One region of the Rouxiella sp. S1S-2 genome, then DNA from elsewhere that is predicted to be linked to it. Evidence: predicted binding sites of a transcription regulator. Region 1 holds the regulator's gene; the other holds the start of a gene.

Region 1 (15,892 bases):
GAAAGACATGGGTGGCAGCTCAGTGAAATATTTCCCAATGGGCGGTCTGAAAACGCGTGAGGAGTTTGCCTTCGTGGCCCGCGCCTGTGCCGAACAGGACTTCTGGCTCGAACCCACCGGCGGCATCGATTTAGAAAACTTCGACGCGATAATGGAAATTGCCCTTGAAGCTGGCGTCAGCAAAATCATTCCGCACATCTATAGCTCTATTATCGACAGCGCCAGCGGCAATACGCGTCCTGAGGATGTGAGAACGCTGCTGGCCAGCGTTAAGCGCCTGATCGGTTAATCTGCACTTTCAGGTTGTAAGTAGTTGTTATTTCCATTAAAAGCATAAGAGGAACTATGAGAAACTGGCTACGTATTTCAGGTTTAACCTCAGCGCTGATGGCAGTTTCTGCCATGCCGCTGTATGCAGCAGAGAAGGCAATGACAACCGAGACAGCACATTACGCTTACGTAGGTACTTACAACCCGAACGGTGAAGGAGTTTATCGCTTTAAGGTAGACGCCAAATCCGGAGCCCTCAGTGACAAAGTTCTGGTCAGCAAATTGCCAAACCAGGCGCAGATGGTGGTGGGCCATGGGGGTAAAACGCTGTACATCGGCAGTGAGGTAGATAATTACAACGGCGGCAAGCACGGCTCTGTGGCCGCTTACCATATCAATCCCGAAGACGGCAGCCTGAGTCTGATTAATCAGGTGGACTCTCAGGGGGCGGGGCCGGTGTATCTATCGTTAACGCCGAGTGGCGATCGCCTGCTGGTGGCCAACTATATCAGCGGTATTGTGGCAGCGTTTCCGATAGACGGCAGTGGCAAGCTGGGAGACGCCAGCTCGGTGCATCAGGACGAAGGTCCTGCGGGTGCGGGTAAGCCTGCCGCCGCAGCTGAGGGTAGCTTTGCCATCAGTGACCACAATGGCCCGCATGCGCACATGATTGCCACCGATCCCAGCGGTAAGTATGTATTCTCGACTGACCTCGGGCTGGACCGTATTTATCAGTGGAAGCTGAACCCGTCCAATGGCCAGCTTGAGGCCAACGCTCCGGCGTTTATCAATGCCTCATCCGCCGGTGCTGGGCCGCGTCATTTTGTGTTTCATCCCAACGGTGACGTGGTATTCCTGGTCAATGAGGAAGCTTCAGTGCTGACCAGCTATCATTTTGACAAGGCAACGGGCACCTTAACGCAGTTGCACAGCCTTTCAACGCTTCCACCGAATTTCAAAGGCACTAATTTTGCCGCCGGTATTGTGTTGAGTAAAGATGGCAAGCACTTGTACGTTGCCAACCGTTTACACAACAGCATTGCGCAGATTACTGTCACCGGCAGCGGCGAAATGCGCTGGGCAGATGAGTTCTGGACGCGTGGCGATTATCCACGCACGCTGACCTTGTCAGCTGACGGCAAATTTGTTTATGCCCTGAATCAGCGCAGTGACAATATTACTCGCTTCAAGGTTGAGAGTGGCAGCGGAAAATTAATTTTTGTAGACGACTATACTGCGGTTGGCAGCCCGTCGCAGATGGTGATGGTGCCCTGAAAACAGAAGGTTTACGTGAGATTTCCTTACCAACGATTGGCAGTACTGTTTGATGCATTACAGACGGAAACGTTGCCGCAGGATGAGCTGGCAAAGCGTCTGGAAGTCTCCACGCGCACGGTGCGTGCCGATATTACTGCGCTCAATGAAATTATGCAGCAGTACGGCGCGTGCTTTGTACACAACCGCGGCAGCGGTTATCAGCTGAAAGTTGAAGATGCTGCCCTGTTTTCTATTCTGCAACAGCCCGGTAAATCGACCAACCCCACGCCGCGCAGTGCGGCAGAGCGGGTTAATCGACTGCTGATCCGTTTTTTGACCTCATCATTTTCATTAAAGCTGGAAGACCTGGCCGACGAATGGTTCGTCAGCCGGGGTACACTGCAAAATGATATGCCGGAGGTGCGTGAGCATCTGGCCCGCTATCATTTAAATATTGAGACTAAGCCGCGCTATGGTATGAAGCTATTCGGCTCTGAGCTGGCGATCCGCGCCTGCCTTACCGACCTGCTGTTTCAGCTAAACAATGACGATCAAATCAGCTCCTTTCTTAAAGCCGAGAGCCTCGAGTCCGAGGCTCTACTGCCGTTGACCGATTTTATGCACCAGCTGTTGACGCAGTCGTCGATTCAACTGACCGATGAAGGTGAGCAGTATCTGATCCTTTACTGCGCGGTGGCCGTGAAGCGCATCGCCGGCGGTTATCCGTTGACCGACTTTGACGCCGAAGAGGAAGAACCGGCGGTTAAGCAAATTTCGGTAAAACTGGCCGCCGAACTTAAAAGAATGGTCGGCAAAGAGATCCCTGCCGCCGAAGAGGCCTATCTGCGGGTAAATATTGCCGTGCGGCGGGTGCAGAGCATTTTACCTACCGACATTAATGCCGATGACGAGGAATCGCTGGTCGATTACATTCTGTCGTACATCAATGCCCACTATAATTATGATTTGCAAGGCGATAAACAGCTTCGCTCGGACCTGCTGACGCATATCAAGGCCATGATCACTCGGGTTAAATATCAGATTAATATTCCTAACCCGCTGCTTAATAATATTAAGCAGCACTATCCGATGGCCTATGATGTGACGCTGGCGGCGGTATCAAGCTGGGGGAAATACACTCCATATAGTCTGAGTGAAAATGAAATCGGCTTCTTGGTGTTGCACATTGGCGTTGGGCTAGAGCGGCACTACAACATTGGCTACCAACGCCATCCGCAGGCGATGCTGGTGTGCGACACCGGTAATTCCACCATTCGTATGATCCAGGCACAGATTAGCCGGAAGTTTCCACAAATTGTTATTACTCAAATAATCTCACTGCGCGATTATGAAAAGCTTCAGCACATTGATGAAGATTTTATTATCGCCAATGCCCGCGTAACCGAGCGCAATAAGCCGGTGGTGGTGCTTTCGCCTTTTCCTACCGAATATCAGATGGAACAGCTCGGTAAGCTGGTGCTAGTGGATCGCACGCGCCCGTATATGCTCGAGAAATTCTTCGATCAACGCCATTTTATGCGCCTTGATGAGCCGATGACGCAGGCGCAGCTTTTCCGCAAGATTTGCTCTCAGCTTGAGGAAGAGGGCTATGTCGATGAAGAGTTTTATCCGTCGGTGGTCGAGCGTGAAGAAATTGTGTCGACCATGCTCGGCGAAGGTATCGCGCTGCCGCACTCATTGGGCCTGCTGGCGAAAAAAACCGTGGTGATCACCGTGCTTTCCCCACAGGGCATTAAATGGGGTGAGGGCGAAACGGCACACGTTATTTTCCTGCTGGCGATCAGCAAGGCGGACTACGAGGAGGCGATGGCCATCTATGACCTGTTTGTCACCTTCGTGCGTGAGAGGTCAATGAGCCGACTGTTAAGCAGTCAAGACTTTGACAGTTTCAAGGCAATTGCCATTGACTGTTTGAGCAGAATTTAAAACGGTGAAAGGAACGGCAGGGCAGTAATGGCTGCCCTGTGAGACGAATCAGAGAAAATCAGTCTTCGTCAAAACCTGAATTAATCAGGTTAAGTACGGCAGCCAGCGCTTCGGCCTCGTCGGGACCGGTGGCTTCGATTTCTATTTCCTGACCTTTAGGAGAATCGAGCATCAGCAGGGCGATAACGCTGCTGGCTTCAGCTTCAATTCCCGCGTCGTTACGCAGCATCACTTCCGACTCAAAACTTTGCACCAGCTCAAACAGTTTCATTGCCGGACGAGCGTGCATGCCGAGCCTGTTTTTTATCTCAACTTTTTGTTTTATCGACATAGCTTTTTACCGTCATCAAGAGTAACCGTCATGATTTGCGTTTTTCTAACGTACGGTGGCGTGACTGTACGTTTTTTCCACGAGAGCGGAAGTAATCGGCGAGCTCTTCGGCGACGTAAACCGAGCGGTGCTTCCCGCCAGTACACCCGATAGCTACAGTCAGATAACTGCGATTGTTGGTTTCCAGCATCGGTAACCACTGTTCGAGATAGCTGCGTGTCTGGTAAATAAAGTTATGAACTTCTGTATGGCGGTCAAGGAAGGCGGCAACGGGTTTATCCAGGCCGGTCATCGGGCGAAGCTTCGGATCCCAGTGTGGGTTAGGCAAGAAACGCACGTCAAACACGTAGTCGGCGTCAATAGGAATGCCGTGTTTGAATCCGAAAGACTCAAACACCATGGTCAGTTCACGCTCGCGTTTGCCCAGCAGGCGGGTACGCAGCATTTCAGCCAGTTCGTGCACCGACATCTCTGAGGTGTCGATAATCAGGTCTGCGCTGGAGCGCAAAGGCTCAAGCAGCTCGGCCTCTTGATCGATGGCGCTTTCGAGAGACAGATTTTTGCTGGAAAGAGGGTGTAAACGCCGCGTGTCGCTATAGCGACGGATAAGCGTGTTGCGATCGGCATCCAGAAACAGCAACTGGGGTGAGAAGCTGTCTGGCAGCTGAGTCATGGCATGTTCGTAAACTTCAGGCGTTTCTGGCATGTTGCGCACGTCAATACTTACTGCCGCTGAGGTATTACGCTGTGCCAGCTCCTGTGCGAGCTGGGGGAGCAGTACCACCGGCAGGTTATCAACGCAGTAAAAGCCCATATCCTCAAGCGCACGCAGGGCTACGGACTTTCCAGAACCAGAACGGCCGCTGACAATCATCAGCACCATCATTTATCTCCCTAAAATACCCCATGTTTTCCTAACTGCAGGTGCGTTACCTTCCTCGGTCACTTACGTAGGTAAGCGCCCAGCTATTCACCTGGTCGTTGCCTTGCTGCAGCTAGATGTTTATAGGGTATTGACTTAAAAGAGTAATTTTCGCGATTTACTCGTCTTCGGTAATAATCTGGAACAGTTCCTCGTCACTTTGCGCACTGCGCAGGCGACGGCATACCGCTTTATCGGCGAGCTTTTTGGCCACCAATGAGAGGGTATGTAAATGGGTTTTACATTGATCGGCTGGAACCAGCAAGGCAAAAAGCAGGTCAACCGGCTGATTGTCAACCGCATCGAAAGCAATCGGCTGTTCAAGCTGAATGAACACCCCTACGGCTCGCAGCGTGTCTTCTTCAAGTTTTCCATGAGGGATAGCAATCCCAGCACCAATCCCGGTACTGCCCATGCGTTCGCGGGTAAGAATGGCATCAAAAATCACCTGCGGTGCGAGGTTCAGCTGTTTAGCCGCCAGTTCGCTGATGATTTCAAGTGCGCGTTTTTTACTGGCGCAGTGAACGTTGCTTTTCGTGCATTCGGCATTTAATACCGAGGTCAGCTGCAGTGCTGTATCGTTGATCATCTCATTTTCGCTTAGTCTCATCCCCTAAATACCAATCGGCTCGCAACCCTGAGAGTAACGAGCCGATAGTTGCCTATGGGATCAGTGCTGTTTCAGTTTGTCTTTATGCTTATTAAGCTGCCGGGCCAGTTTATCAACCAGGCCATCGATAGCGGCATACATATCCTGATGTTCCGAGGTGGCATGCAACTCGCCCCCGTTCACGTGCAGCGTAGCTTCCGCCACTTTCTGCACTCTCTCGACACTCAATATTACGTAAACCTGGTTAATTCGGTCAAAGTATTGCTCAAGTTTGGCAAACTTTGTATTCACAAATTCGCGCAAAGGCTCGGTGATATCTACGTGATGTCCGGTAATATTGAGTTGCATAATGTCTTCCTTCTCGGTTGAGGTCAAACCAACTGTTTGCGCTGGTTTGAGGGCGGGATTGACAAAGACTCTCGGTATTTCGCTACAGTGCGTCGTGCCACCATAATGCCTTGATCCGATAGCATAGTGGCTAACTTGCTGTCGCTCAGAGGTTTGACGGGGTTTTCCGCCGCTATTAATTTCCTGACCAGTGCGCGGATAGCCGTGGATGAAGCTTCACCGCCGGTATCCGTACTCACGTGACTGGAGAAGAAATATTTAAGCTCGAAAATCCCTCGTGGACTGTGCAAAAATTTCTGCGTGGTCACGCGGGAGATGGTCGATTCGTGCATGTCCACGGCGCTGGCAATATCTGCCAACACCATAGGTTTCATAAATTCTTCACCAAAGTCAAAGAATGCCTGCTGCTGCTCAACAATACAACGTGTGACCTTCAATAACGTGTCATTGCGGCTCTCAAGGCTTTTTATCAGCCATTTGGCCTCTTGAAGATTACTGCGAATAAATTGCCCGTCGCTGTCGTTACGCACCGAATTACCCATCGCAGCATACTGCTGATTGATCTTCAGGCGCGGAATGCTGTCGGAATTTAGCTCTACGGTCCAGATTTTACCCACTTTACGTACCAGCACATCAGGAATGACGTACTCGGACTCACCGGTGTTGATCGACTGCCCGGGTCTAGGGTCCAGAGACTGGATAAACATCATCGCACACTTGAGTGTATCCTCTTTTAGACGCGTTGAACGCATCAGCGCACGAAAATCGTGATTCGCGAGCAAGTCCAGATGCTCGCTGACGATCAGCCGTGCTTCCGTTAAGTGCGGCGTATCAGAGGCATATTGAGAGAGCTGTATCAGCAGACAGTCGCGCAGGTCTTTCGCCGCCACGCCGACGGGGTCGAAACGTTGAACGCGTTTGAGCACGGCTTCAACTTCGTCCATGCTGACTTCTTCATCGCCAATGCTTTCAAGAATATCGTCGAGCGAGATGGTCAGATAACCGGTGTCATCTACGGCGTCGACAATGGAGGTGGCAATCGCGCGGTCAGTGTCGGTGAACGGGGTAAGTTCAACCTGCCACATCAGGTAATCCTGCAGGGTCTGAGTCGTTTCACCCTGATACACCGGCAGCTCATCGTCACTGTAGTCGTTACCGGTGCCTGACGGCGTGCCTGCGGTATAGATTTCATCCCAGGTTGCGTCGAGCGGCAGCTCCTCGGGCATGTCTTTTTGCTCGAGGGCTTCGCGGGTATCCAGGGCTTCACTTTCGGTTGTTTCTTTCGCGTCTATTTCATCGTGCAGGTCGGATTGTTCCAACAGCGGGTTGCTTTCCAGCGCCAATTGTATTTCTTGCTGGAGTTCAAGCGTGGACAGCTGCAACAGGCGGATTGCCTGCTGTAGCTGGGGTGTCATTGCCAATTGTTGGCTGAGCCTGAGTTGCAAACCTTGCTTCATATCTTGGTTCTATTTCCGTAACAACAAATAAAATAAAGCGTGCCAATTACAGACGGAAAGCTTCGCCCAGATAAACGCGTTTGACCTGTTCATCCTGCAGTATTTCTGCTGGCGTACCGTGGGCAATCAAGCGCCCCTGGCTGACGATGTAAGCGCGTTCACATACGTCCAGCGTTTCACGCACGTTGTGGTCGGTTATCAGCACGCCGAGTCCGCTGTCGCGCAGGTGTTCGATGATTTTCTTGATGTCGATGACTGAAATGGGGTCAACGCCGGCAAACGGCTCATCGAGCAGAATGAATTTCGGATTGGCGGCCAGCGCACGGGCAATTTCCACGCGACGACGTTCACCGCCGGAGAGTGACTGTCCGAGGTTATCGCGCAGGTGCGAAATATGGAACTCTTCCATCAACTCGTTGGCGCGGGCAATACGCTGATCTTTATTAAGATCGTCGCGAATTTCGAGCACGGCCATCAGATTATTGAAAACGCTCAGGCGGCGGAAGATAGACGCTTCCTGAGGCAGATAGCCTATCCCACGGCGCGCGCGGGTGTGTAACGGCAGTAGGCTGATATCTTCATCATCAACCACAATTCGTCCTGCATCGCGCTGAACTATGCCGACCACCATGTAAAAGGTGGTGGTTTTACCCGCGCCGTTTGGCCCCAATAAGCCGACGATTTCACCTGACTTGACTGACAGACTCACGTCTTCAACGACTTTACGGCCTTTGTAGGCTTTAGCCAGGTTTTCTGCGATTAATGTAGCCATAAGTTATCAGTTACTCTTTTTCTGACCTGCTGCAGCAGGGGTCTTTTGCTGTAGCTGAGAAGGAACCAGCACGGTGGTCACACGTTTGCCCTTGTCGCTGAAGGCCTGCATCTGCTGCTGTTGCACCAGATAGGTAATGCGATCGCCCTGCACGTTGCTGTCGAGCTGCTCAAGGTAGGCATCGCCGGTCAGCGTAATTAAGTCTTTGTCGACTTCATAGCGTACTTTCAATGCGTGGCCTTTAATAGGCTTGCCGTTATCCTGCATCTGGAAAAAGGTTACAGGATTACCGAAACCTTCCACCACTTCTTTACCCGATTGCCCGTTGGGGCGAACGATGGTCGCGCGGTCGGCATGAACAAGAATACTGCCCTGTTTCACCACAACGTTTCCGGTCAGGGTTACGGTGTTGCTATTGATATCAACCGCTTGATTGTCAGAGGTGATCGTCATTGGTTGAGAGGTGTCAGTTTTCAATGCCAGCGCCGGAATACTTACCGCTAACAGCGAGGTCGTGATCAATAGGTTACGGATTTTGTTTTTGGTTTTGAATTTCATAATTTGTATTTACCTTTTCGATCAGCTGTGCGGTTTTATTTCTCAAGTTACCACGCATTTTCATGCCGTTAGAGGTAAAACCGGTACCATAAATAAAGACTTCGTCGTCTGACGCTACGTCCTGTGTGACCAGGTTAACCTGGGCATTGTCTGTTTTTATTCTTTGCAACTGTGACGTTGCCGGCGTCAGGCTATCAACCTGCACATGACCATAAAGATACAGCATTTTATCATTGGTCAGCTTGGCGCGATCGGCTCGAAGGGTCCAGGTCGCGACGGCATTCTGGTCATACATGGTCACCACTGGATTTGTGAACCAAGTTAACAAGTCAGTGGTGTAATATTTGACCTCGTCAGAGACCAACCGGTAGTTTAGCTTGCCTGTGGGGTCATAAACTACGGTTACCGTATGCTGGCTCTGATACGTAGGATCCTGATTATTAACGGCAACCTCAGGCGTCTTGTCGGTGCTATCCGACAACGTCCAGCCCACAAGCACCAGTACCAGTAGGCCCAGTGCCAGGGTTATCCAACGCTTTATTTTGCTCATATCGACAGCCCTTTGGCGTCCTCCAGCTTGCCCTGCGCCAGTAAAATCAGGTCGCATAATTCGCGTACTGCGCCACGTCCACCTGCTATGCGCGTCACATAATGCGCCTTGGGTAGCAAAATAGGGTGTGCATCGTTTACCGCGACCGAGAGTCCTACTTTCTCCATGACTGGCCAGTCTATCAAGTCATCACCGATATAGGCGACCTGCTCGGGTTGCAGTGACAGTGTATCTAACAGTTCGCGGAAGGCCAAAAGCTTATCTGACTGGCCCTGATAAAGATGGCGAATGCCCAGAGTTTTGGCACGATCTTCCAATAATTTGGCCTTGCGCCCGGTAATAATCGCGACGTCGATATCGGAGGTAATCAGGCAGCGGATGCCATAACCGTCCCGAACGTTAAAGCTTTTCAACTCTTCGCCGTTATTTCCCATGAAAATCAAGCCATCAGACATGACGCCGTCAACGTCGCAAATCAGCAGGCGGACAGCTTTGGCTCGTTCAAGCACTTCTGCGCTAACGGGACCATAACAGGTATCCACATTGGCTGCGCTATTACTCATTCGGGCAATTCCTTAATGTTTTATCGCCATTTAAACTTTTACTCACGCAGCGCGTTTACCCGTTAAACAAGGTTCAAACCACGCCGGCTCTCAACATGTCATGCATATGTACCACACCCAGCAACTGGTCGCCATCGGCAACCATCACGCAGGTAATGTGTTTGTCCTGCATCAAATTGAGGGCATCAACTGCCAACAGCGTGGGACGCACCCGAATGCCGCCGGTGGTCATGACATCGGTAATTTTGGCCTCGTTGACGTTAACGCCCATATCGAAGATTCGACGTAAATCACCGTCGGTAAAGATCCCTTCGATTTTCATTAGATCATCGGTAATCACCGTCATGCCGAGGTTTTTTCGGGTAATTTCCAGCAACGCATCGCGCAGAGAAGCATCTCGGCTAACCTGCGGGATTTCGGTGCCAGTGTGCATGATATCGCTCACGCGCAGGAGAAGCTTGCGACCCAGTGCGCCGCCAGGGTGAGACAAGGCAAAATCTTCTGCCGTAAATCCGCGCGCTTCGAGCAGGGCAACGGCCAAGGCATCGCCCATGACCATGACCGCCGTGGTGCTGGTGGTAGGCGCCAGTCCTAACGGACAGGCTTCCTGCGGAACTTTGACACAGATATGCACGTTTGCCGCTTTGCCCATCGAGCTTTCCGGATTGGCAGTCAGGCAGATCAGGCGGATATCCAGGCGCTTCAATACCGGGATAAGCGCCAGTATCTCATGAGATTCGCCAGAATTTGAAATCAGGATCACGATGTCCTGCTTTGATACCATGCCCAGATCGCCGTGGCTGGCTTCGCCGGGGTGCACAAAAAAGGCCGGCGTGCCGGTGCTGGCAAACGTTGCCGCCATTTTACGCCCAACGTGCCCTGATTTGCCCATACCCATAACAACAATCTTGCCGCTACAGTGGAACATCATTTCACAGGCGCGACTAAAGTCGTCATTAATGTATTGATCCAGCTGTTCCAGGCCTTCTCTTTCGGTTAACAGAACCTGTTTGCCGACGTCGATAAAGTTAAATGTCTTGTAATCAAATGGTGTCATCGTCAATTCCTGTGACTTGCTCTGAATTGCGCAATATTTAAACGGACCTTACCTATTGAAGAAGGTAATGCTGTCCGGAACGAAGAAAAGCACGCCCAGATAAGCGATAAATCCGCACAATAAAAGCGCGCCTGCCAGGTGGCCAATCCGGTGTTTACGCATCAGGCAAAGGCCTGTCAGTATTACGCTGACCACCAGCATGACCCAGTAGTCCCGGTGAAACGCATCGGGATTGAAATGGCCCGGAGCCACTAGCGCGGGCAGGCCGAGAACCAGGCACATATTAAAAATGTTTGCGCCAATGATATTGCCTAGGGCAATGTCGTCTTCACCTTTAAGTGCACCGGCAATAAAAGTCGCCAGCTCAGGTAAACTGGTGCCGATAGCGACCACAGTCAGCCCAATCACCAGCTCGCTCACGCCGAAAAAACGGGCCATAACTGAAGCATTGTCGACAATCATGTTTGAAGCCAGCGGCATGATAATAAACCCCAGCGCCAGCCACAAAAATGCTACTGTGTTGCTTCCGTCCTGAGGTAATTCAGCCATTTGCTCGCGGGTCAGCGTATCTTGCCCGACGTGCTGCGACATCTTGGCGATTTTTACCATCAGCATTAAAAATATCGCCGCGGCGGCTATCAATATGACACCGTCCAACCGACTTAACTCACTGTCGCTCAGTAAAAAACCGCAAAGCACTGTCACTATTAACATTAACGGCAGTTCACGGCGTAAGATATCAGAACGTACGGAAAGTGGATGAATCAGCGCAGCGCCGCCTAGAATCAGAAGAATATTCGTGATATTCGAACCAATTACGTTGCCGACGGCCAAATCCATCTGACCGTTCAGTGCTGCGGTTGTTGATACCACCAGCTCGGGCAGGGAGATTCCTACACCTACGACGGTCATACCAATGATAAGAGGGGGAATGCCTATTGAGCTTGCCAGGACCGAAGCTCCGTACACCAAACGATCGGCGGCATAAACTAACAGAAACAGGCCGACAATCATTAGTACGATAGCGAGAAGCATGAAAAATCCTTTAATGGGTATAATGCAATGTTCGTAAGTCTGGCAAGGAACCAAAATGAGTTCGATCAATCTGACATCAGGCAAAGGGCCTGAGCAGCGTTGAATAGGGTTCCATAATAGCGTTTACCTTGGCTTCTGACTTGGTGTTTTGACACTTTTACTGCTCAGGAACAACAAACCTTAAGCCGTTGTCTGATTTTGACCGTACGTGAACTAAAAGTAAATCAAAGGCAACTTTGGTAAAGCAATCGCGGTAAGTTTTTGTAAAATGTCGGGTGTTAGCGTCGCCGTTTAGGCCAAAGTTATAAAGCGGGTTCTACCATAAGAGGTGTCTTGTGTTGCGTTCGCCTAGGGGAAGAGACAAATGAGTCAGAGCGAAGCGAATCTGGTCGAGATCAAAGGCATGAGTTTCATGCGTGGCGATCGTCCCATTTTCGAAGAGATAAACATGACCGTACCGAAAGGCAAAGTGACCGCTATCATGGGGCCTTCGGGTATCGGTAAAACAACCTTGCTTCGACTGATCGGCGGACAACTTGCGCCGGACAGTGGCGAAATCTGGTTTGATGGTGACAACATACCTACGCTGTCTCGCCGCAAACTGTACGAAGCACGCAAAAAAATGAGCATGTTGTTCCAGTCCGGGGCACTGTTTACCGACCTCACTGTCTTTGAAAACGTGGCGTTTCCGCTGCGCGAGCACAGTAAGCTGCCGGAAGAACTACTGCGTACGACGGTGATGATGAAACTCGAGGCAGTGGGCCTGCGCGGCGCGGCTGAGCTGATGCCTGCTGAACTGTCTGGCGGCATGGCGCGTCGCGTTGCGTTGGCGCGTTCTATTGCGCTTGACCCAGAACTCATCATGTTCGATGAACCTTTCGTCGGTCAGGACCCTATTACGATGGGGGTACTGGTCAAGCTCATTGACGAGCTAAACCATGCTCTCGGCGTCACCTGCATTGTCGTTTCTCACGATGTGCCTGAGGTTCTGAGCATTGCTGACTATGCTTATATTGTTGCCGCTCAGCACGTTATTGCTGAAGGAACCACTGAGGAATTGCATAATAATCCAGACCCGCGCGTTCGCCAGTTTCTCGACGGTATCGCCGATGGACCGGTGCCTTTCCGTTTCCCAGCCGGTGATTATAAAACCGAGCTGCTTGGATGATGGAGTAGTAAATCAATGTTAATTAGGGCGTTAGCGTCATTGGGCCGCAGCGGAATACAGACCTGTACGTCATTCGGACGGGCAGGGCAACTGCTTTTCCGCGCACTGGTAGGAAAGCCGCAGTTTGCCAAGCAATGGCCGTTATTAATCAAACAGCTTTACAGCGTTGGGGTATTGTCGCTGCTGATTATCGTGGTCTCCGGCCTGTTTATCGGCATGGTGCTCGGCTTGCAGGGCTACTTGATATTAACCACCTACAGTGCCGAGGCCAGTCTGGGCATGATGGTGGCGTTGTCCCTGCTGCGCGAACTTGGGCCTGTGGTAACCGCGCTGCTGTTTGCCGGTCGTGCTGGTTCTGCTTTAACCGCAGAAATTGGGCTGATGAAGGCCACCGAGCAAATTTCAAGTCTTGAAATGATGGCCATTGATCCCCTGCGTCGCGTCGTTGCGCCGCGTTTCTGGGCCGGGCTTATCAGCATGCCTCTGCTGACGATAATTTTCGTCGCCGTGGGCATCTGGGGTGGCTCGCTGGTGGGTGTTGACTGGAAAGGCATCGACAGCGGCTTTTTCTGGTCGGCAATGCAAGGTGCTGTAGATTGGCGTCAAGACTTGCTCAACTGCCTGATTAAAAGCGTTGTTTTTGCCATAACTGTAACCTGGATAGCGCTATTCAATGGTTACGATGCAATCCCAACCTCTGAAGGGATTAGCCGGGCTACGACCCGTACCGTGGTGCACTCGTCACTGGCGGTGCTGGGATTGGATTTTGTGCTGACAGCACTGATGTTTGGGAATTGAGCCATGCAAAACAAAAAGAGTGAAGTCTGGGTTGGGGCATTCATGCTCATCGCACTGTGCGCCGCGTTATTTATTTGCCTGAAAGTGGCGGATATTCGTTCATTCGGTTCCGATCCGACTTACCGTATTTATGCCGATTTCGACAATATTGGCGGGTTGAAAACGGGTTCGCCGGTTAAAGTGGGGGGAGTGGTGATTGGCCGCGTCAACAATATCACGCTAGATAAAAACCTTTCGCCGCGCGTGGCGATGGATATCGACCAAAAATACAACCAGATCCCGGACACCAGTTCGCTGGCTATCCGCACTTCGGGTTTGCTGGGGGAGCAGTTCCTGGCGCTGAATATCGGTTTCCAAGACCCTGATATGGGGACGACCATTTTGAAAAATGACGGCACCATTCAGGACACGAAATCGGCTATGGTTCTGGAAGATTTGATAGGCCAGTTCCTTTATAAAAGCGGCGGTAAAGACGACGCTGCAAAATCGGATGATGCCACAGCAACGCCGGATGGCTCGAGCGCACCTGCTCCAGCTTCTCCAACTGCACCCGCGCCTGCGGCACAAGGTAATTAAGAGGAATAGTTATGTTTAAACGTTTAATGGTGGTTGCTTTACTGATGGTTGCACCACTGGCGGCCAACGCCGCCGCTGCGGTTGATAAAACCAATCCTTACAGCGTGATGAATGCTGCGGCCGACGCAACCTTCTCGCGTCTGAAAGCCGAACAACCTAAAATCAAGCAGGATCCGAACTATCTGCGCACCGTGGTTCGTGAAGAACTGTTGCCTTTCGTGCAGGTTAAATACGCGGGTGCACTGGTACTGGGTCGCTACTACAACTCGGCCACACCAGCGCAGCGCGAAGCCTATTTCAGCGCGTTCAGTGATTACCTGCAGCAGGCCTATGGTCAGGCGCTGGCGATGTACACCAATCAGTCTTACCAGGTTCAACCGGCCCAGCCTGTTCCTGCAGGTACCGATATTATCGCTATCCGTGTGACCATTACCGATCCGGGCGGTCGTCCTCCTATTCGCCTTGATTTCCAATGGCGTAAAAATAGCCGTACGGGTGAATGGCAGGCGTATGACATGATTGCCGAAGGCGTGAGCATGATCACCACCAAGCAAAATGAGTGGGCAGATATTCTGCGTCAGAAAGGCATTGATGGCCTGACTGCGCGTCTGAAATCTGCAGCGGCTCAGCCGATTACCCTTCAGCAGAACAATAAATGAGTAGCGGACTGCACTTTGAATCATTGCAGCAATGCCTGATCCTCAGTGGCTGCCTTGACCGTGAAACGCTGCTCCCGCTTTGGGAGCAGCGCGCAAGCCTGCTTAAGGGCGTAACCTGCGTAGACGTCGCACAGTTGGAGCGCGTTGACTCATCCGGGTTGGCGCTGCTGGTGCATTTACGCGATTATGCCGGCAAGCACGGTGTTGATTTAAAGATTTCAGGCATCACCGATCGTTTGAGTACTTTGGTCACGCTGTACAATCTGCAGGGGATCATTCCTCTCGATTAGGGTGGATAGCACAGGCCTAAGAAGAAAAATCCTGCGATAAATCAATATTCAATACAGGGCCCCTGTCTGAAACTCTCATGCAGGGGCTTTTTGATGGTTTAAGAGTTGGCCGGATCTCTATAATATGTTCGGCTATTACTCCCCATACGATTAAACGGGTTATATGGAAACTAACGAAATTAAAGACGTGCTGATGGGCGCATTGGCACTTGATGAAGCACACGTTACCGGCGATGGCAGTCACTTTCAGGCCGTGGTGGTTGGTGCAATGTTTGACGGCATGAGCCGCGTAAAGAAACAGCAAACCGTTTATGCACCACTGATGGAATACATTGCTGACAACCGCATCCACGCGCTCTCTATCAAGGCTTATACCCCGGAAGAATGGCAGCGCGATCGCAAGCTCAACGGTTTTTAAGGGTGACGGGCAAGCGCGTAGCTGCCGGCCATTTTGTTATACCTAAAGTAATTTGATAACAGATAAGAGAGCAACAATGGATAAGTTTCGTGTACAGGGCGGCACCCGCCTCAGTGGAGAAGTCACGATTTCAGGTGCGAAGAATGCCGCACTGCCTATTTTGTTCGCCGCACTGCTCGCCGAAGAACCGGTAGAACTGCAAAACGTTCCGCATTTGAAAGACATTGATACCACCATCAAACTCCTGAGCCAGCTGGGTACTAAAATCGAGCGCAATGGTTCAGTGTGGGTTGATGCGAGCGGCGT
Region 2 (15,892 bases), 600 kb from region 1:
ACCGTAGACGTGCGTGCGGGCGTAGTGCAATTGCCCGCGGAGTTTAGCCTGATCTGGGTTCTGCATCGTCATGGGAAATATCCGGCCAAGCCTCAGCTCGCCCTGCTCGAGGGCTGGGGGGAATTACGCGGTGCGATTGCCACCTCCTATTCCCATGACGCGCATAATTTGGTGGTTCTCGGGCGTGACCCTGCCGAAATGGCGCTGGCGGCGAACCATCTTATTACCTGCGGTGGGGGCATGGCGCTCAGCCAGAATGGAAAACTGCTGGCCAATGTCGACATGCCGATTGCCGGAATGTTGTCTGATTTACCTGCCGAACAGTTGGCCGTGCAGTTTAAAAATCTGCGAGATTTGAGTGCCAAAATCGCCGACTGGGAGCCGCCTTATCGGGTGTTTAAAGCAATTGAAGGAACCTGCCTGGCCTGTAATGCCGGCCCACATCTGACTGATTTAGGGCTGACCGACGGCGGAACGCGACAAATCATCGACCCGCTTACCGACGCATGGGAAGTACTATAAATAATCGTTTTACGTGAAGGGCAACTTATTAAAATAACATAAACGATTGATAGTAAATCATAAAAAACGATAATTCATTTTGTTCAGGGGAACACAACATGGCAGAACCATCCGTTACCAACGCCGTCTCCGGTGGAGGCTGGCTACAAAGACGTTTCAAGCTTTACCAACGTCAAACCAGTGTGAAAATCGAATGTCTTGCGGGTATTACCGGTTTTTTGGCCGCCGCTTATCTTTTGGTAGTCATCCCAGGTTTGCTGGCAGTCGGCGGCATTGATAAAGGCGCTGCGCTGACAGGCACCATTATCGTTCTGGTTGCCGGCAGTTTGCTGATGGCCTTCTATGCCAACCTGCCGTTTATGGTCGGGCCTGGCATAGGCGGTTCGGTACTGGTCGGTATCACGCTGGCAGGTGACGGCATTACGTGGCCTGTGGGGCTGGGAATAGCCTGCTGGTCGGGTATCTTATTCTTTCTGTTGACCATTTTGGGGCTTCGCGAAGTGGTTACCCGCTCGATTCCGCAGTCGATCAAGCTGGGCCTGACAGCGTCTATCGGCATCTTTGTTGCCTTACTTGGCTTTCGCAATGCGGGTCTGGTCACCGCCAACGTTAAAACACACGCCCTTGGACTGGGTGATTTTACCGCGCCCGGGGCGCTGATTGCGCTGCTGGGTTTATTAATCGCGATCGGGCTGCAGGCACGTCGCGTTCCCGGCGCCATTTTGTGGGCCATTCTGCTCGCCACGCTGGCCGGTCTGCCTTTCAACATTACACATTTACCTGCCGAATGGATTTCCCTGCCGCATTCATTAACGCCGCTTATCGGTAAAGTTGACCTGCTGGGCGCGCTTAATATTGCCTTCCTGCCGTTCCTGTTTATCTTTTTTGCCTCAGAGTTTTTCTCGACCATGGGCACTACCCTGGCCGTTGGCGGTGAAGCAGGACTGCTCGACGAACACGGCAATATGAAGAACATTAATCGTCCGTTTGTTGTCGATTCTATTGCGGCGGCGCTGGGTCCTATTTTCGGTATTCCTGCGGCGACGGCACTGATTGAATCAGCGGCAGCTGCCGAAGCGGGTGGTAAAACGGGGCTAACAGCATTGACGGCGGCGGTGATGTTTTTACTGATGCTATTGTTGACGCCTATAGCACTGATGATCCCCAAAGAGGCTACGGCGCCAGCATTAATCTTGATTGGGCTAAATATGTTCAGCGGCTTGCGCAAAGTCGATTTGAGCAACTTTACTGAAGGCCTGCCGGTGTTGATGATGGTGATGGCTACGCTGATTTCTAACAGTTTCGGGACGGGTATTGCCGCAGGGTTGCTGTTCTACGTGGCGATAAAAGTCGTGGCGGGGAAAGCGCGTGAAGTGCCGGTGAGTCTTTACGTTTTGGCTATTCCGCTGGTTTATTATTTTGCAACGCTGACGCACCATTAACGCTGGGTCGACGGGTAAATGGGTCTGATGGGGAAAAAGAAAATAATGCGGTGGGGCTGAAATGGTGGAGGCCCTGCCAGCTACATCCCGGCACACACGACACCTGCTATGGCTGCTTCCTTCCGGACCTGACCGAGTTAACAAGTTAGCGTTGCGGGAGAACCAACAGGGCCCCCATTGACGTTGACGGCTTCAATACTGCGAAGCGGTGGGCATTATCAGGGATGACCTAAACAAAAGCAAGTTAACTGCCGACAACCGTTGTTTTCTTATACAATCAACGGTGAATTCTTTTCAGAAAGGTGTTTGCATGTCAGAAGTCGACAATTTTCGCCAGCGGGTGTTTCAAATCATCGCGGCTATTCCCTTGGGGCAAGTGACCACCTACGGCGAAATCGCTCGCCTGGCCGGTTCACCGCGCGCCGCACGTCAGGTAGGTGGGGTCTTGAAGAAATTGCCTGAGGGTAGCAGCCTGCCTTGGCATCGCGTGGTCAATCGTCATGGTGAAATTTCACTTCATGGAGAGGATTTTAAACGACAGCGTCAGGCCCTACTTGCCGAGGGTATTATCTTTAAAAAAGGGCAAATTGATTTGCTAAAGTTTGGCTGGAAGTTGTAACTCCCTTCTCCCGCAGGCGGAAGAAGGGACAGACTTGACGGCCCAATTTATTAATTAATAAGACTTAATTAATAAGAGGTAATAGGAGCCGGTTGGGGTACAGGTACCGCGTTAGGGGCGGCATCACCCGTGTTACCCATAGGACCTAAACCCGTGGGTTTGGTCGCAACAGGGACCGCCGTTACCGGAACCAGGTTCAGGTCGGCACGCGTGCCTTTCGCACCGTTAATCACTTCTTTAATATTATCGGTGATAAACACCAGACGGTCGTTCACCGTCACGGCAGCACTCAGGATAATACGGGCATTAGGCTGAATATCCTGCGGGTTGTACGGCAGGATGAAGCTGAAGGGTGCCTGTTTACCGTCGGTGCGTGCCACTTTCTGCGCAATCACGCGAGAAGGTGCGTCAGCCAATGAGGCATCCGACAGAGTTACCGTCAAGACCGCATCAGGCGGCAGTGCAACGCGCTGCGAAATGTTCACCACACCCGAGACATTGGGTCCGGTAATGGCCGGTGCCGACGTCGGGCTAGCGCTCGAATTGGGGGATGGCTGCGGGGGTGCCTGATGGTGTGTAGCACAACCTGCAAGAGCAAAAGACAGCGCGGTTCCACCTACTATCTGCCAAAGTTTCATTGATCGTACTCCTTTTATGATCATCTGCACGACACGGTTTTCTATATGCCGATTTGATTGGAATGGATTATTTAACCACTCGTATTAATAACTATGGCACACAAAACTGAATTATTCCTGCCGTGGCCTTAATGAACCCTTCTGCTGCTATCCGCTATCTACTATCATAAATTGAGTAATTCTTGCTGTGACAGACGATTAGCGTCATTTTTAGCGCCAGTGAGCCGCCATAATTAACGGCATTTATGAGAAAATTCCGACCCAGTAATTCCTACATTCACGAGGCAACCTATGACTCAGGCACTAAATAAACTACTGGATCTCCTCAATCTTGAAAAAATAGAAGAAGGGTTGTTTCGTGGTCAGAGTGAAGATCTGGGACTGCGCCAGGTATTTGGCGGACAGGTAGTTGGGCAGGCGCTGTACGCCGCCAAGCAGACGGTACCTGGCGATCGCGGCATTCACTCTTTTCACAGCTATTTTTTGCGACCGGGCGACAGCAGCAAGCCGATTGTCTATGACGTAGAGAACCTGCGCGACGGCAACAGTTTCAGTGCGCGTCGCGTTAAAGCCGTACAGAGTGGCAAGCCGATATTTTACATGACGGCGTCATTCCAAAGTCTGGAGGAAGGCTTTGAGCATCAAAACAGCATGCCCGAGGTTCCAGCACCCGAAACGCTTATCTCCGAGTCCGAGATAGCCAAAAAGTTTGCGCACATCATTCCCGAAAAAGTCAGGGAAAAGTTTATCGGTCAAAGACCCATAGAGATGCGTCCAGTTAAGTTTCACAACCCGTTGCAGGGCAAGGTAGAGCCTCCGGAGCGCGCAGTATGGATAAAGGCCAACGGCGCCATGCCGGACGACCTGCGAATTCATCAATACCTGCTGGGCTATGCTTCAGACTTCAACTTTTTACCCACGGCGTTACAGCCGCACGGTGTGGGCTTTCTTGAACCGGGCATGCAGGTCGCCACCATTGATCACTCAATGTGGTTCCACCGCCCTTTCCGTCTTGATCAATGGCTGCTGTACAGTATTGAAAGCACCTCGGCCTCAGGCGCGCGGGGATTCGTTCGCGGACAGTTTTACACCCGAGAAGGCGTGCTGGTTGCCTCCACCGTGCAGGAAGGGGTCATGCGGCAGAGAAAGCCGGAGTAAGCGGCGCAATGTTTAAGTAAAAAAAGAAGGGGGACGATAATTATCGTCCCCCTTTTTGCTATCTCATCATTATCCATTTACAGGGATAGTGTGTCTCGCTCCACCAGGATTACTGGTTGTAAGCGTTTTCGCCGTGGCTGTTAACGTCCAGACCTTCGCGTTCTTGTTCTTCAGGAACACGCAGACCCACAACCATGTCAGCAATTTTGTAAGCGATGAAAGCAACCACGCTTGACCAAACCAGAGTCACTACAATGCTCAGCAGCTGGATCCAGACTTGGTGGCCCATGGTCACACCTTCTGCATAGCCGGTACCACCCAGAGAGCTGGCACTGAATACGCCGGTCAGGATACAACCTACGATGCCACACACGCCGTGAACGCCGAACACGTCACAGGTATCATCAACGTTGAGCCATTTTTTCAGAGTAACAACACCCCACAGGCCAGCAACGCCGCCGACCAGGCCAATAATCAGAGCACCACCAACACCGACGGTACCACACGCCGGGGTGATAGCAACCAGACCCGCGATAGCACCGGAACATGCGCCAAGCAGCGAAGGTTTGCCGCGCACCATCCACTCAACCAGCACCCATGACAGGATTGCGCCTGCGGTTGCCATCACAGTGTTAAGGAACGCCAGCGCTGCGATTGAGCTTGCCGCACTTGCTGAACCGGCGTTGAAGCCGAACCAGCCCACATACAGGATAGCTGCACCGGTGAACACCATTGGCAGGTTGTGTGGTTTGAATGCCTCTTTACCGAAGCCCGCACGTTTACCCAACAGGTAAGCACCGACCAGACCTGCGCTTGCCGCGTTGATGTGAACAACGGTACCGCCCGCAAAGTCCAGCGCGCCGTCTGCTGCCAAGAAACCGCCCGCCCAAACCATGTGTGCGATTGGGATATAGGAGAAGGTCAGCCAGATAACAGTGAAGATCAGAACCGCAGAGAAACGAACGCGTTCAGCGATGCCGCCCACAACCAGCGCAACCGTAATGGCCGCGAAAGAGCATTGGAAAGCAACGTGGATCATCTGCGAGAAGGTGCCGGTGACAGACGTCAGACCGATACCTTTCAGCATGGCATTGCTGAAGCCGCCGAAGAAGGCATTACCTTCGCTGAAGGCCAGGCTGTAGCCGTAAAGCATCCACAGTACGCAAACCAGAGCAAAAGTGACGATAACCTGAGTCAGCATCGACAATACGTTTTTTGAACGCAGTAAACCGCCGTAAAACAGTGCAACGCCGGGCACGGTCATAAACAGCACCAGCGCGGTACAAATCATCATGAAGGCATTATCAGCGCCATTGGCTACCGGGTCGGCAGCCATTGCCAGCGTAGGCAGCATCGCTACCGCAGCCAGGCCCATCATGGATAAGAGTTTTTTCATTATCAATCTACCCCTGTTTCTCTTATATAAAAGTTCTACTATCCGAGTCTGTAATTACAGCGCTGCTTCGTCGGTTTCGCCGGTGCGAATACGAATAACACGTTGCAATTCGGCAACGAAAATTTTGCCATCACCGATCTTGCCGGTGTAGGCCGCTTTACTGATCACGTCGATAACTTCATCGAGCTGATCGTCAGCGATTGCGATATCTATTTTTACTTTTGGCAGGAAGTTGACGCTGTACTCAGCACCACGATACAACTCCGCATGACCTTTTTGGCGACCAAAACCTTTTACTTCTGTTACGGTCAGCCCTTGAATGCCCACAGCAGACAATGCTTCACGCACGTCTTCCAGCTTGAAAGGTTTGATCACCACAGTAACCAGCTTCATTTTGCCACTCCTTAAATTAAGAGCTTATCGTGATGCGACTCACGCCCAATACAAAAAGGTTAAAGCAAAGGCTGTGCCAAATGTGTGCAAAGTTGACGATTCAGCTAATTAACGCCAACCCACGCCATATTCGGATTATTCAAGGACCTTTTTGGCAAGAGTGATACAGCTGCGGGTGAACAAAGTGTAGCCGATTGAGCACCAACTTGGTGCATGGCGGTCACAAAGAGTGCAGAGGGATCAGAGCCCGCTGAGGCGTTGCATGATGATGGTGCGTTGAATCAACAGGGGGGATAGTAAGAAGAGTGAAAAGTACGTCATAAAGCCGACCCTCAGGTGACTTTATGACGTAATTTTAGATAAGCGGCAAGGCTTCAGACTGCTCGGCCGAGGCAAGTTCTTCACCGGCCAACTGCAGCTGATACATCTGATAGTAGCGGCCTTTTTCCTGCAGCAGCTGGAAGTGATTACCCTGTTCAACCGCCTGTCCACGATGCAGTACCAGGATGTTATCGGCATCCACAATGGTCGAAAGACGGTGAGCGATAACCACCAGCGTGGTTTGCTGCCTGATGGCACGCAGGGCGCGTGAAATAGCCTGCTCGGTGCCGGAGTCGATATTTGCCGTTGCCTCGTCGAGGATCAAAATCTCGGGGGCTTGCACCAAAACACGTGCCATCGCCAGAAGCTGTTTCTGCCCAACGGAGAGATTATTGCCCTGCTCACCGAGCCGAGTGTGAATCCCCTCAGGCATGGCCTTAACCAACGGGGCCAGCTGCACGGTTTCAAGCGCATGCCAGACCTGCTCTTCGTCAACGTCGCGCCCAAGTGTCACGTTGGCCAATACTGTTTCTGCCAGCACAACCGGGTCCTGCTGCACCATCGCAACGCCCTTGCGCAGGCAGGAGTGAGACAGGCTGGTCAAGGGACGGCCATCGATCAGGATTTCCCCTCGATTTAACGGGTAGTACCCCATCAGCAGGTTGGCTAAAGTACTCTTGCCGCTGCCGGTGTGTCCCACCAGGGCCACAAATCCGCGTGAAGGCACATGCAGCGAGATATTTTCGAGCACAAATTTGTCATCACGATAGGCAAAGCTTACCTCGCGAAAATCGATTTCACCGCTGGTCAACGGCTGCACGTCTTCACCGTACTCCTGCTGTGAGCGGTCCATCAAATCAAAAATACGCTCACCGGCCACCACCGCCTGCTGAAGAATTGACTGCTGCGAGGTGAGTGCAATCAGCGGTTCATTGAGTCGCGACAGATAGTTAATAAAGGCATAAAGCACACCGACGCCAATACTGCCCTCTTCGCTAAAACCAAACAGCACCAGCAGCCCGCATAATATTAACGAACCAAATAGACTGAGCAGTGGACGAAGCAGGAACCCTTCCAGCTTCAGCGTTTTCATACGCGCCAGATAATGCGACTGGCTGGCGCGACTTAGACGCTCACCAAAGCGTTTTTGCTGACGAAACTGCTGAACTACGCCCATGCCATTAATCACTTCATTAAAGCCGTCGTTAATATCGGCCAAATAGGTGCGTACCTGCCGCACCACCGGCGTGCTGTAGACCTGATACAGCGCCATTACCACCAGCACAGCGGGGAAAATACAGATAGCAATCAGTGCCATGCGCCAGTCGAGCAAGAACATCGCCACCAGCATGGCACCAATCAGGGCAATGCTTCGCAACACCGTTGAAACGACGGTCACATAGAGGTCACGGATGACCTCGGTATCATTGGTGACGCGCGAAATAAGCTGCCCCACCGGCTGGGTATCAAACGCACTCAGGGGCTGGCGCAGCGCGGCATCCATCACGTCAGTACGCAGGCGCTGCACGACGCCGACGGCAGCGCGGTTAAACAGCAACGCCTGCGAATAGTGCAGGCTGGCGGCCAGTATTTGCAGTACGATAAAAGTCACCGCAAGCAGGCTGACCATGCCCAGTGGCAACAGCCCTTTTGACACATAGTTGTCAATAAAATAGCTGATGAGGATCGGGCCAAGCACTTCGGCAGCGGCGGCTATCCACAGCATGATCACCGCAGTAGACAGAGGTTTGCGGTAGGATTTCCCGTACACCAGCAGCCGTTTGAGCGTGGGCCATAGTTTAATTTTTTTGGCTGGGGCAGCCTTTGAAAGAGTCTTACTCACGGTTTAACCGGCTCCTGTTGGGCAGGAACTTCATCCAATGCCGCTTCAAGCTGTTGATAACGATGCATATCACGATACCAACCCGCGTGGGTAGAGAGGGTTTCGTGATTACCTCTCTGGGCAACCGTTCCCTTATGAAACACCAAAATTTCTGCCGCATCTATCAGAGCAGACAGACGGTGCGCACTGATAATCACCGTTTTATTGCTGCCCCACTGGCGCAGATTTTGCAAAATCTGGTGTTCAGTGCGGCCATCGACGGCACTAAGAGCATCGTCAAGAATCAAAATTTCAGCATCAAGCAGCAACGCACGAGCAATCGAAATACGCTGCTTTTGACCGCCGGACAGCATCACGCCCCGCTCGCCCACTTCGGTTTCATAACCCTGCGGCAAACGCAAAATATCGTCATGCACACAGGCCATTTTCGCCGCCTGTTCAATTTCTGACTGCGTAGCATCAGGGCGACCCAAGGCAATGTTTTGCGCCACGGTGTCTGAAAATAGAAATGGCGTTTGGCTGACGATGGCCATTTTCGAACGCCAGTCATCGAGCAGAATGTCGCTCAACGGCTTGTTCTGATAGCGAATGCTGCCTTCGGTGACGTCAAACTGTCGCTGTATCAGGGCCAAAAGCGTGCTTTTTCCTGCGCCGGTCGGGCCACAAAGCCCCAGCATCTTGCCCGGAGCCAGACTGAATTGAAGCTCCTGGAGCGCGGGCGAATGGGTTTTAGGATAGTAAAAGTTATCAATATCAACATCGAGGGTGCTGGTGTCGGCCGAAAGCGGCTGAGTGCCGTCAACCACACACGGCGCTTCCTGCAGGAGGCTGCGGATACGACTGTAGGCAGCGCTGCCACGTTCAACGATGTTAAACATCCACGCCAACGCCAGCATCGGCCAGATCATCAATCCCAAATACATCACAAAACTGGTGAGCTGGCCGAGGGTAAGATGACCGTTGACCACCATCCAACTGCCGCCGCCGATAGCCAACATATTGGCCATGCCGATAGACACATAAATCGTCGGATCAAAACGGGCATCGACGCGGGCAACACGCATATTTTTGACGCCAGTGTCCTGCGCCACATCGGCAAACTGTGAAGACTGATGGTTTTCGAGCCCAAACGCTTTGATCATGCGAATGCTGGTCAGACTCTCCTGCGCCTGGTCGTTTAATGACGAAAAGGCCGCCTGAGCGACTTTAAAACGTTGATGCAGCTGGTCACCGTAGCGCTTGATCACTGCCGCCATAATCGGCATTGGTACCAACGACAGCAGGGTTAATTCCCAGCTAATTTGCGTCGCCATCACGATAAGCACGGCGAGGCCCATCACCAGTGAATCCACCAGTGTTAATACCCCTTCTCCGGCAGCAAAAACCACGCGATCTACGTCGTTGGTGGCGCGGGCAATCAGGTCGCCGGTGCGGTGACGTAAATAAAAGGCAGGATGCTGGCGACTCAGCTGACGATAAAAATTCTGGCGCAGTTCAACCGCTAACTGATACGAAGCCCCGAACAGCAACACGCGCCACACATAGCGCAGTAAATAAACTAAAATCGCGGTGCCAAGGATAAGCCCAAGCCAGCCAAACAGTTTATTGGCGGGCAGGGTTTTGCTGGTGACGCCATCAATAATGATGCCCACAAGTTTTGGCGGCAATAGCTGCAGAATGGCGATGATAATTAACAGAGCGACGGCTCCCAGATATCTACGCCATTCGCGGCGGAAATACCAGGCCAGTTGGGCAAACAGTCTCACGCAGATTTTTCCATGATTTTAGTTTTAAAATTCTTTGATTTTCCGCCTTAGGATAACACCGATAGCCGCCTACTCTTACCAAACTTTTATGCTTAAAGAGGTAAATGCGTCGTCGATTTTATTCTCTCCATGGCGAAATTGGAGGTAACATCCAACAGCCCCGGCACGGCGCTCACCAGCTTTTTATAGAAGTTGTCGTAGCTTTTCATATCGGCCACTTGCACTTGCATCAGGTAGTCATATTCTCCCGCCATTCGATAAAACGACAGAACCTCGGGAAACGATTCAATCTGCTCGACAAAGTTCTGATACCACTGGCTGCTGTGTTGCTGCGTCTTGATGCGCACAAAGGCGGTGAGTGTCAGCCCGAGTTTTTCGGCATCGAGCAGGGCGACTTTACCCAAAATAACGCCCTCTTCTTCAAGCTTTTTAATACGTTTCCAGCACGGCGTGGAGGTCAGATTTACCGCCTCAGCTAATTCAATGAGTGAAAGCGTGCAGTCCTGCTGCAGGAGTGCCAGAAGCTTGCGGTCAGTTTTATCTATCATTTCACCATCCAGGAGAATAATTTTCTCTATAACTGCCTTTGTTTGTTAAAAATAGCAACTTTTTTCCTTCAAGACCAAGGTAAGCTATTCGCTATAACATCAAACTTCTCTGGAAATATGCAATGAACGATTGTTGGGTCAAAAATGCCATAAAAGAGATCGACGCAGATTTTCGACGATCTGCCGATACCCATCTGATCCGCCTGAGTATTGCGGATTTCCCAGGAATTTCGCTGTATCTAAAAGATGAAAGCACCCACCCAACCGGCAGCCTCAAACATCGTTTGGCGCGTTCGCTGTTCTTATACGGTCTGTGCAATGGCTGGATTAAGCAGGATACGCCGATTATTGAATCCTCGTCCGGCAGCACAGCGATTTCAGAGGCCTATTTTGCGCGCCTGCTGGGCCTGCCGTTTATCGCCGTGATGCCCGCTTGCACGGCTCCGAGAAAAATTCAGCAAATCGAATTTTACGGCGGTAAATGCCACTTTGTCGAAAACTCGAGCCAGATTTATGCGGCTTCCGAACAGCTGGCCAAAGAGTTGAAGGGTCACTATATGGACCAATTCACCTACGCCGAGCGTGCAACCGACTGGCGCGGCAATAACAACATCGCCGACAGCATTTATCGTCAGATGACGCTCGAGCCTTATCCGGTGCCGCGCTATCTGGTGATGAGCGCCGGAACGGGTGGTACGTCGGCGACGTTGGGCCGCTATATCCGCTATCAGGGCCATCAAACGGAGTTGGTGGTGGTTGACCCGGAAAACTCGGTGTTTTACGACTGCTATCAGCAGGGTAATAAAGATATTGTTGCCCAGTGCAGCAGCCGCATTGAGGGCATTGGCCGCCCGCGCGTCGAACCTTCGTTTATCCCCGGAGTGATTGACCGCATGATGCGCGTACCCGATGCCGCCAGCGTTGCAACAGTACACTGGCTGGAAACGATGCTGGGCCGTAAGGTCGGCGGTTCGACCGGCACCAACGTGTGGGGCGCGTTGCTGCTCGCCGAAGAGATGCGGGAAAAGGGAGAAAAAGGCGCGATTGTGACACTGATTTGCGACAGCGGTGAGCGCTATCAGCATACCTATTTTAATCCGCATTGGGTGGCTGAAAATCTCGGCGATCTGTCGCCGTTTCGTGAAAAACTCGCTAACCTGCGTTGATTTTCAGTGCTTCGGATCGGAAAAAAGCCGACGTTCAACGCGTCGGCTGGCTGCAAGACCTTAGTATTCGGGGGAATAGGTCAGGGTTGGTGAGTTCAGCCAATGTTGTAAAAAGTGCGAAACCGCCTGGTTTTTGCAATGTCCGATCACTTCCAGATGTGCAACCTGCTGCTTAAGCTGCGGCAACGCGTTGCCCATCACTAATCCCCTGCCCACGCTCTCAAGCATTTCCCGGTCATTCATTGCATCGCCAAACGCCATACATTCACTGAGCGGTATCCCCAGTTTTTCAGTCAGCAAGGCCAGCGCACTGCCTTTATTACTGCCAACAGGCATAACGTCGAGACAGTCGTAAGCCGAGAAGCAAAAATCCAGCCTGTCGCCAAAAAAGGTCTGCAGTACGGGTAACAGCGCTAACAGCTCGTCGTGTGCGGCGCAGAAGCAGACTTTACTGTTGCCAGAGGCTGAAATATTCTCCAACTCACTGAGCTGGTAACGGAATCCGCTAAATTGATGGGCATGCAGTAGCTCTGGCATATCTTGATTCGTTACCCAACCGTCGTCGCGAAAAACGTGAAAGCTGGCCGCCGTGGGCCATTTCTGGCTAATCAGTGTCTTAAAATTGTCCTCGGGCAAATTACTGGCGTGCAGTAGAGTGCCGTTAAGGTCATGCACGCGCGTCCCGTTGCCGGTTATCAGATAGCCGGGAATATTAATATTCGCCAGAATCTGTTTCATCTCGAGATAATGACGTCCGGTGGCAAAAACCAGCGTCACGCGGCGTTCGGCCAACTCACGCAGGCTGGACAGCGTCTTCTCTCCCAAACGGTGGTCTGGCATCAGCAGCGTACCGTCCATGTCAAATGCTGCTAAACGAAGCGGTTTTTTCTGTTCCAACATGCCGTTCTCCCAGAGCTAAAATTGCTGCTTACCCGTCATTAACGGAAGAAATTTCTGCAAAAAGTATCGTCTATTATATGCTGAACAAATAGTGACAACTTAATAAAAACACTTCCGGATTTATTATGCGTTTGCAGAACCGTCTCAATCAATATCAGCGTTTATACGACAAAACCGGGCTTGAGACACAGGCTGTCACGGTTGCGTCGCTGGCGGTAATTTTTTTCTGCAGTGAACGCCATACGCGAACGCTGCTGACACAGTTTCAGGAGGCAGGCTGGATAAGTTGGTCATCACAAGCCGGTCGAGGAAAGCGGGCGCAGATAAGCTGCCTCAAAACGCCCGAAAGCCTGCGGGAGTCCTATCTGCTAAAGCTGTTGAACGAGGGGGAACACTCGGCCGCGCTCCAGCTTACACAGCTGGATCCGCAGCATCTTAACTCCCTGCTGGCACCTCATCTGGGTGGCCAATGGCAAGAAGATGCACCGACGCTGCGTATTCCCTATTATCGCCCGATGCAGGTGCTTGACCCACAAACGCTCAGCGGCCGCGCCGAGCAACATATCGCGCATACACTGCACGCCGGGCTGACGCGCTTTATTACCGGTCAACCCACTCCGCAGCCTGACCTTGCACACCACTGGCAAATAAGAGAAGAAGGCAAAGTTTGGCAGTTTTTTCTGCGCAGCCAACTTTATTGGCACAATGGAGAACCCTTGCTCACTCGTCAGTTGTGTCAACTGTTTGAGAAGCTGCGCCACTCCGCACACAGTCGCCACAGTTTAGAAAACGTTGACCTCATTTCTCAACCTCATGCACTTTGCCTGCAGTTTAGTCTTAAAAAACCAGACTACTGGCTGGCGCATCGGTTGGCCGACCTTAGCTGCCTGCTGTTTCACCCAGCGGAGCCGACAGTGGGGGCAGGCCCCTTCAAACTGGCTCACTTTGCCGCCGAAAGAGTCAGGCTAGAACAGCATCCTTATTACCATCTGCAGCGCCCTTATCTTTCGGCGATTGAGTATTGGATTTCGCCTCAACTGTATGAGCAAAAAGGTAACGATAATGTCAGTTGCCAACATCCTGTGCGGATAATACTGGGTGAAAAAAGTGAAATGGATTTAGTCAGACCAGTCAGGCGCAGCACCAGTCTGGGTTTCTGTTATTTAGCCGTAAATCAGCAAAGGCAACATCTCACCCCGCTGCAGGCGCAAAAGATAATTGCCTTGATTCAGAATTCGGGGCTTCTCGATAACTTGCCTATCGATCACTCTTTGGTAAAACGCAGCCGTGAAATGCTGCCCGGTTGGCCGCTGCCTGATGTGAATCAAAATAATACGTGGCTAGCTGACGTACCGCTGCCGCCCAGACTTACCCTGATGTTTCATCCGCCGATTGAACTGAAACTTCTGGCCGACGAATTAAAAATTATCCTTGCCGCCCACGGCTGTGAGTTACACACCTCTTATCACTCTGGGCGACTCTGGGACAACGCCGAACAATTGGCCGAGGTAGATATAATTCTCGGCGATCGACTCATTGGTGAAGCCCCGGTCGCCACGCTGGAGAACTGGCTGCGACAGGACCTATTGTGGCCCACTATTCTTGATGCTAAAGGTATCGAGCAGCAAAATAGTCGCCTGCTTGAAATACAGCAATTGCCCTCTGAATCGCTGCGCGAAGAAAGGCTGCGCGAACATTTTTCCCAGCTCATGCAGCAGGGCAGCATTACGCCATTGTTCAATTATCAATACCAGGTCAGCGCGCCTCCGGGTGTTAACGGCGTGCAGCTTACCGCCTGGGGCTGGTTTGATTTCTGCCAGGCATGGTTGCCGCCGCCGCTCGACGAGAGGGACTGATTTTTACTATTAACGTCCGCAAAACGTCAGTAACATACCGGCATTCAATGCTGCCCTCTTGCATGCAGCCTTAACATAATAAAGGATTTAACAATGAAAAGAGCCGTGGTGGTTTTTAGTGGCGGACAGGACTCTACTACCTGCCTGGTGCAGGCGCTGACGCAGTATGACGAAGTTCATTGCATCACCTTCGACTATGGCCAGCGTCACCGCGCCGAAATCGAGATAGCGCAAAAGCTTTCTGTCGAGCTCGGGGCAAAAGCGCACAAGGTTCTCGACGTTGGCCTACTTAACGAATTGGCGGTCAGCAGCCTGACTCGCGATAACATTCCTGTGCCGCAGTTTGGTGAAGGAGAAGAAAACGAATTACCGAGCACCTTTGTGCCGGGTCGCAATATCCTGTTTCTGACGCTGGCGGCAATTTATGCCTACCAAATTCAGGCAGAAGCGGTAATTACCGGCGTCTGCGAGACGGACTTTTCAGGGTATCCAGACTGCCGTGACGAATTTGTCAAAGCGCTGAATCATGCCGTCTCTCTGGGCATCGCGCGTGAAATTCGCTTTGAAACACCGCTGATGTGGCTAAACAAGGCGGAAACCTGGGCACTGGCTGATTACTACGGCAAGCTGCCCATGGTGCGTAACCAAACGCTGACCTGCTACAACGGCATTGCCGGTGACGGCTGTGGTGAGTGTGCCGCCTGCCACCTGCGTGCTAAAGGTTTGGCTGAGTATCAGCAGTCCCCGGAAGCAATAAAAGCCAGTCTGCTGGAAAAAACCGGCCTCGCCTGATTATTTGATTAACCTCATTGCGCTGATTCGCGCCAGACAGTCGTCTTCTGTACTGTGCGGATGCAGCGCTTTTATCAACGCATGGTAAAGGTTATCTTCGTCACGCGGACTTACGGCGATTGTTTTTATCATTGGTCCGGGTCTGATGGCGTCATAAACCAGCTTATTATTTTCTCTCTGCACCCTAAGAGTCATTATCTTGGCTGGAGTGGCCGTTAGCGGGATCCGCTCAATCGGTTGTCCTTCTGGCCCAAATTTTATTGAAAGTTGACCTTCAATATCTTTGATGCAAATGAAGCAGGCGTTTTCTTTGGCGACGGCGGCTATCTTCTGATTGTTGAGGGCGATCTGGTTGGGCGTTTTTTCTCCAAGCGTATTGGAATACGACTTATCAGCGTCAGGGGCGTTAATAAGTTTCATCTTTTTAGACAACAAGAGTCGCTCCCCTCTTTTTTTGAGCCCGTAAACCGAAACCAGATTCCACAAGTTTCCTAAATTTATTTTCTCGGCGGTCGCGAACCCACCTAGGCCT

What was found. The regulator sigma-54, encoded in region 1, starts transcription at its own class of promoters, with help from an activator protein. The targets are predictions, from matches to a motif close to GTTGGCACANNTTTCGCTNT.
Region 2: the regulator sigma-54 is predicted to act here: its motif matches at 6,230-6,249, upstream of glnK (P-II family nitrogen regulator).

What each region holds. Positions count from the first base shown of each region.
Region 1 is NZ_WFKL01000001.1:4,968,391-4,984,282, reverse strand. Features, by position in the region: gene GA565_RS22785 (KDGP aldolase family protein) at 1-289, shown strand, start outside; gene GA565_RS22780 (lactonase family protein) at 346-1,545, shown strand; gene GA565_RS22775 (transcription antiterminator) at 1,561-3,474, shown strand; gene npr (PTS phosphocarrier protein NPr) at 3,533-3,805, opposite strand; gene rapZ (RNase adapter RapZ) at 3,834-4,688, opposite strand; gene ptsN (PTS IIA-like nitrogen regulatory protein PtsN) at 4,846-5,316, opposite strand; gene hpf (ribosome hibernation promoting factor) at 5,398-5,685, opposite strand; gene rpoN (RNA polymerase factor sigma-54) at 5,709-7,142, opposite strand; gene lptB (LPS export ABC transporter ATP-binding protein) at 7,189-7,914, opposite strand; gene lptA (lipopolysaccharide ABC transporter substrate-binding protein LptA) at 7,921-8,472, opposite strand; gene lptC (LPS export ABC transporter periplasmic protein LptC) at 8,441-9,022, opposite strand; gene kdsC (3-deoxy-manno-octulosonate-8-phosphatase KdsC) at 9,019-9,585, opposite strand; gene kdsD (arabinose-5-phosphate isomerase KdsD) at 9,659-10,642, opposite strand; gene GA565_RS22720 (calcium/sodium antiporter) at 10,691-11,677, opposite strand; gene mlaF (phospholipid ABC transporter ATP-binding protein MlaF) at 12,042-12,845, shown strand; gene mlaE (lipid asymmetry maintenance ABC transporter permease subunit MlaE) at 12,861-13,643, shown strand; gene mlaD (outer membrane lipid asymmetry maintenance protein MlaD) at 13,647-14,219, shown strand; gene mlaC (phospholipid-binding protein MlaC) at 14,231-14,878, shown strand; gene mlaB (lipid asymmetry maintenance protein MlaB) at 14,875-15,168, shown strand; gene ibaG (BolA family iron metabolism protein IbaG) at 15,332-15,586, shown strand; gene murA (UDP-N-acetylglucosamine 1-carboxyvinyltransferase) at 15,663-15,892, shown strand, end outside.
Region 2 is NZ_WFKL01000001.1:4,369,196-4,385,087, forward strand. Features, by position in the region: gene GA565_RS20055 (adenine deaminase) at 1-522, shown strand, start outside; gene GA565_RS20060 (NCS2 family permease) at 621-1,964, shown strand; RNA gene ffs (signal recognition particle sRNA small type) at 2,036-2,132, opposite strand; gene GA565_RS20070 (MGMT family protein) at 2,275-2,583, shown strand; gene GA565_RS20075 (YbaY family lipoprotein) at 2,652-3,221, opposite strand; gene tesB (acyl-CoA thioesterase II) at 3,513-4,379, shown strand; gene amtB (ammonium transporter AmtB) at 4,489-5,775, opposite strand; gene glnK (P-II family nitrogen regulator) at 5,830-6,168, opposite strand; gene GA565_RS20095 (SmdB family multidrug efflux ABC transporter permease/ATP-binding protein) at 6,524-8,332, opposite strand; gene GA565_RS20100 (SmdA family multidrug ABC transporter permease/ATP-binding protein) at 8,329-10,098, opposite strand; gene GA565_RS20105 (Lrp/AsnC family transcriptional regulator) at 10,191-10,646, opposite strand; gene GA565_RS20110 (PLP-dependent cysteine synthase family protein) at 10,769-11,812, shown strand; gene cof (HMP-PP phosphatase) at 11,873-12,712, opposite strand; gene GA565_RS20120 (SgrR family transcriptional regulator) at 12,838-14,568, shown strand; gene queC (7-cyano-7-deazaguanine synthase QueC) at 14,662-15,360, shown strand; gene GA565_RS20130 (hypothetical protein) at 15,361-15,892, opposite strand, start outside.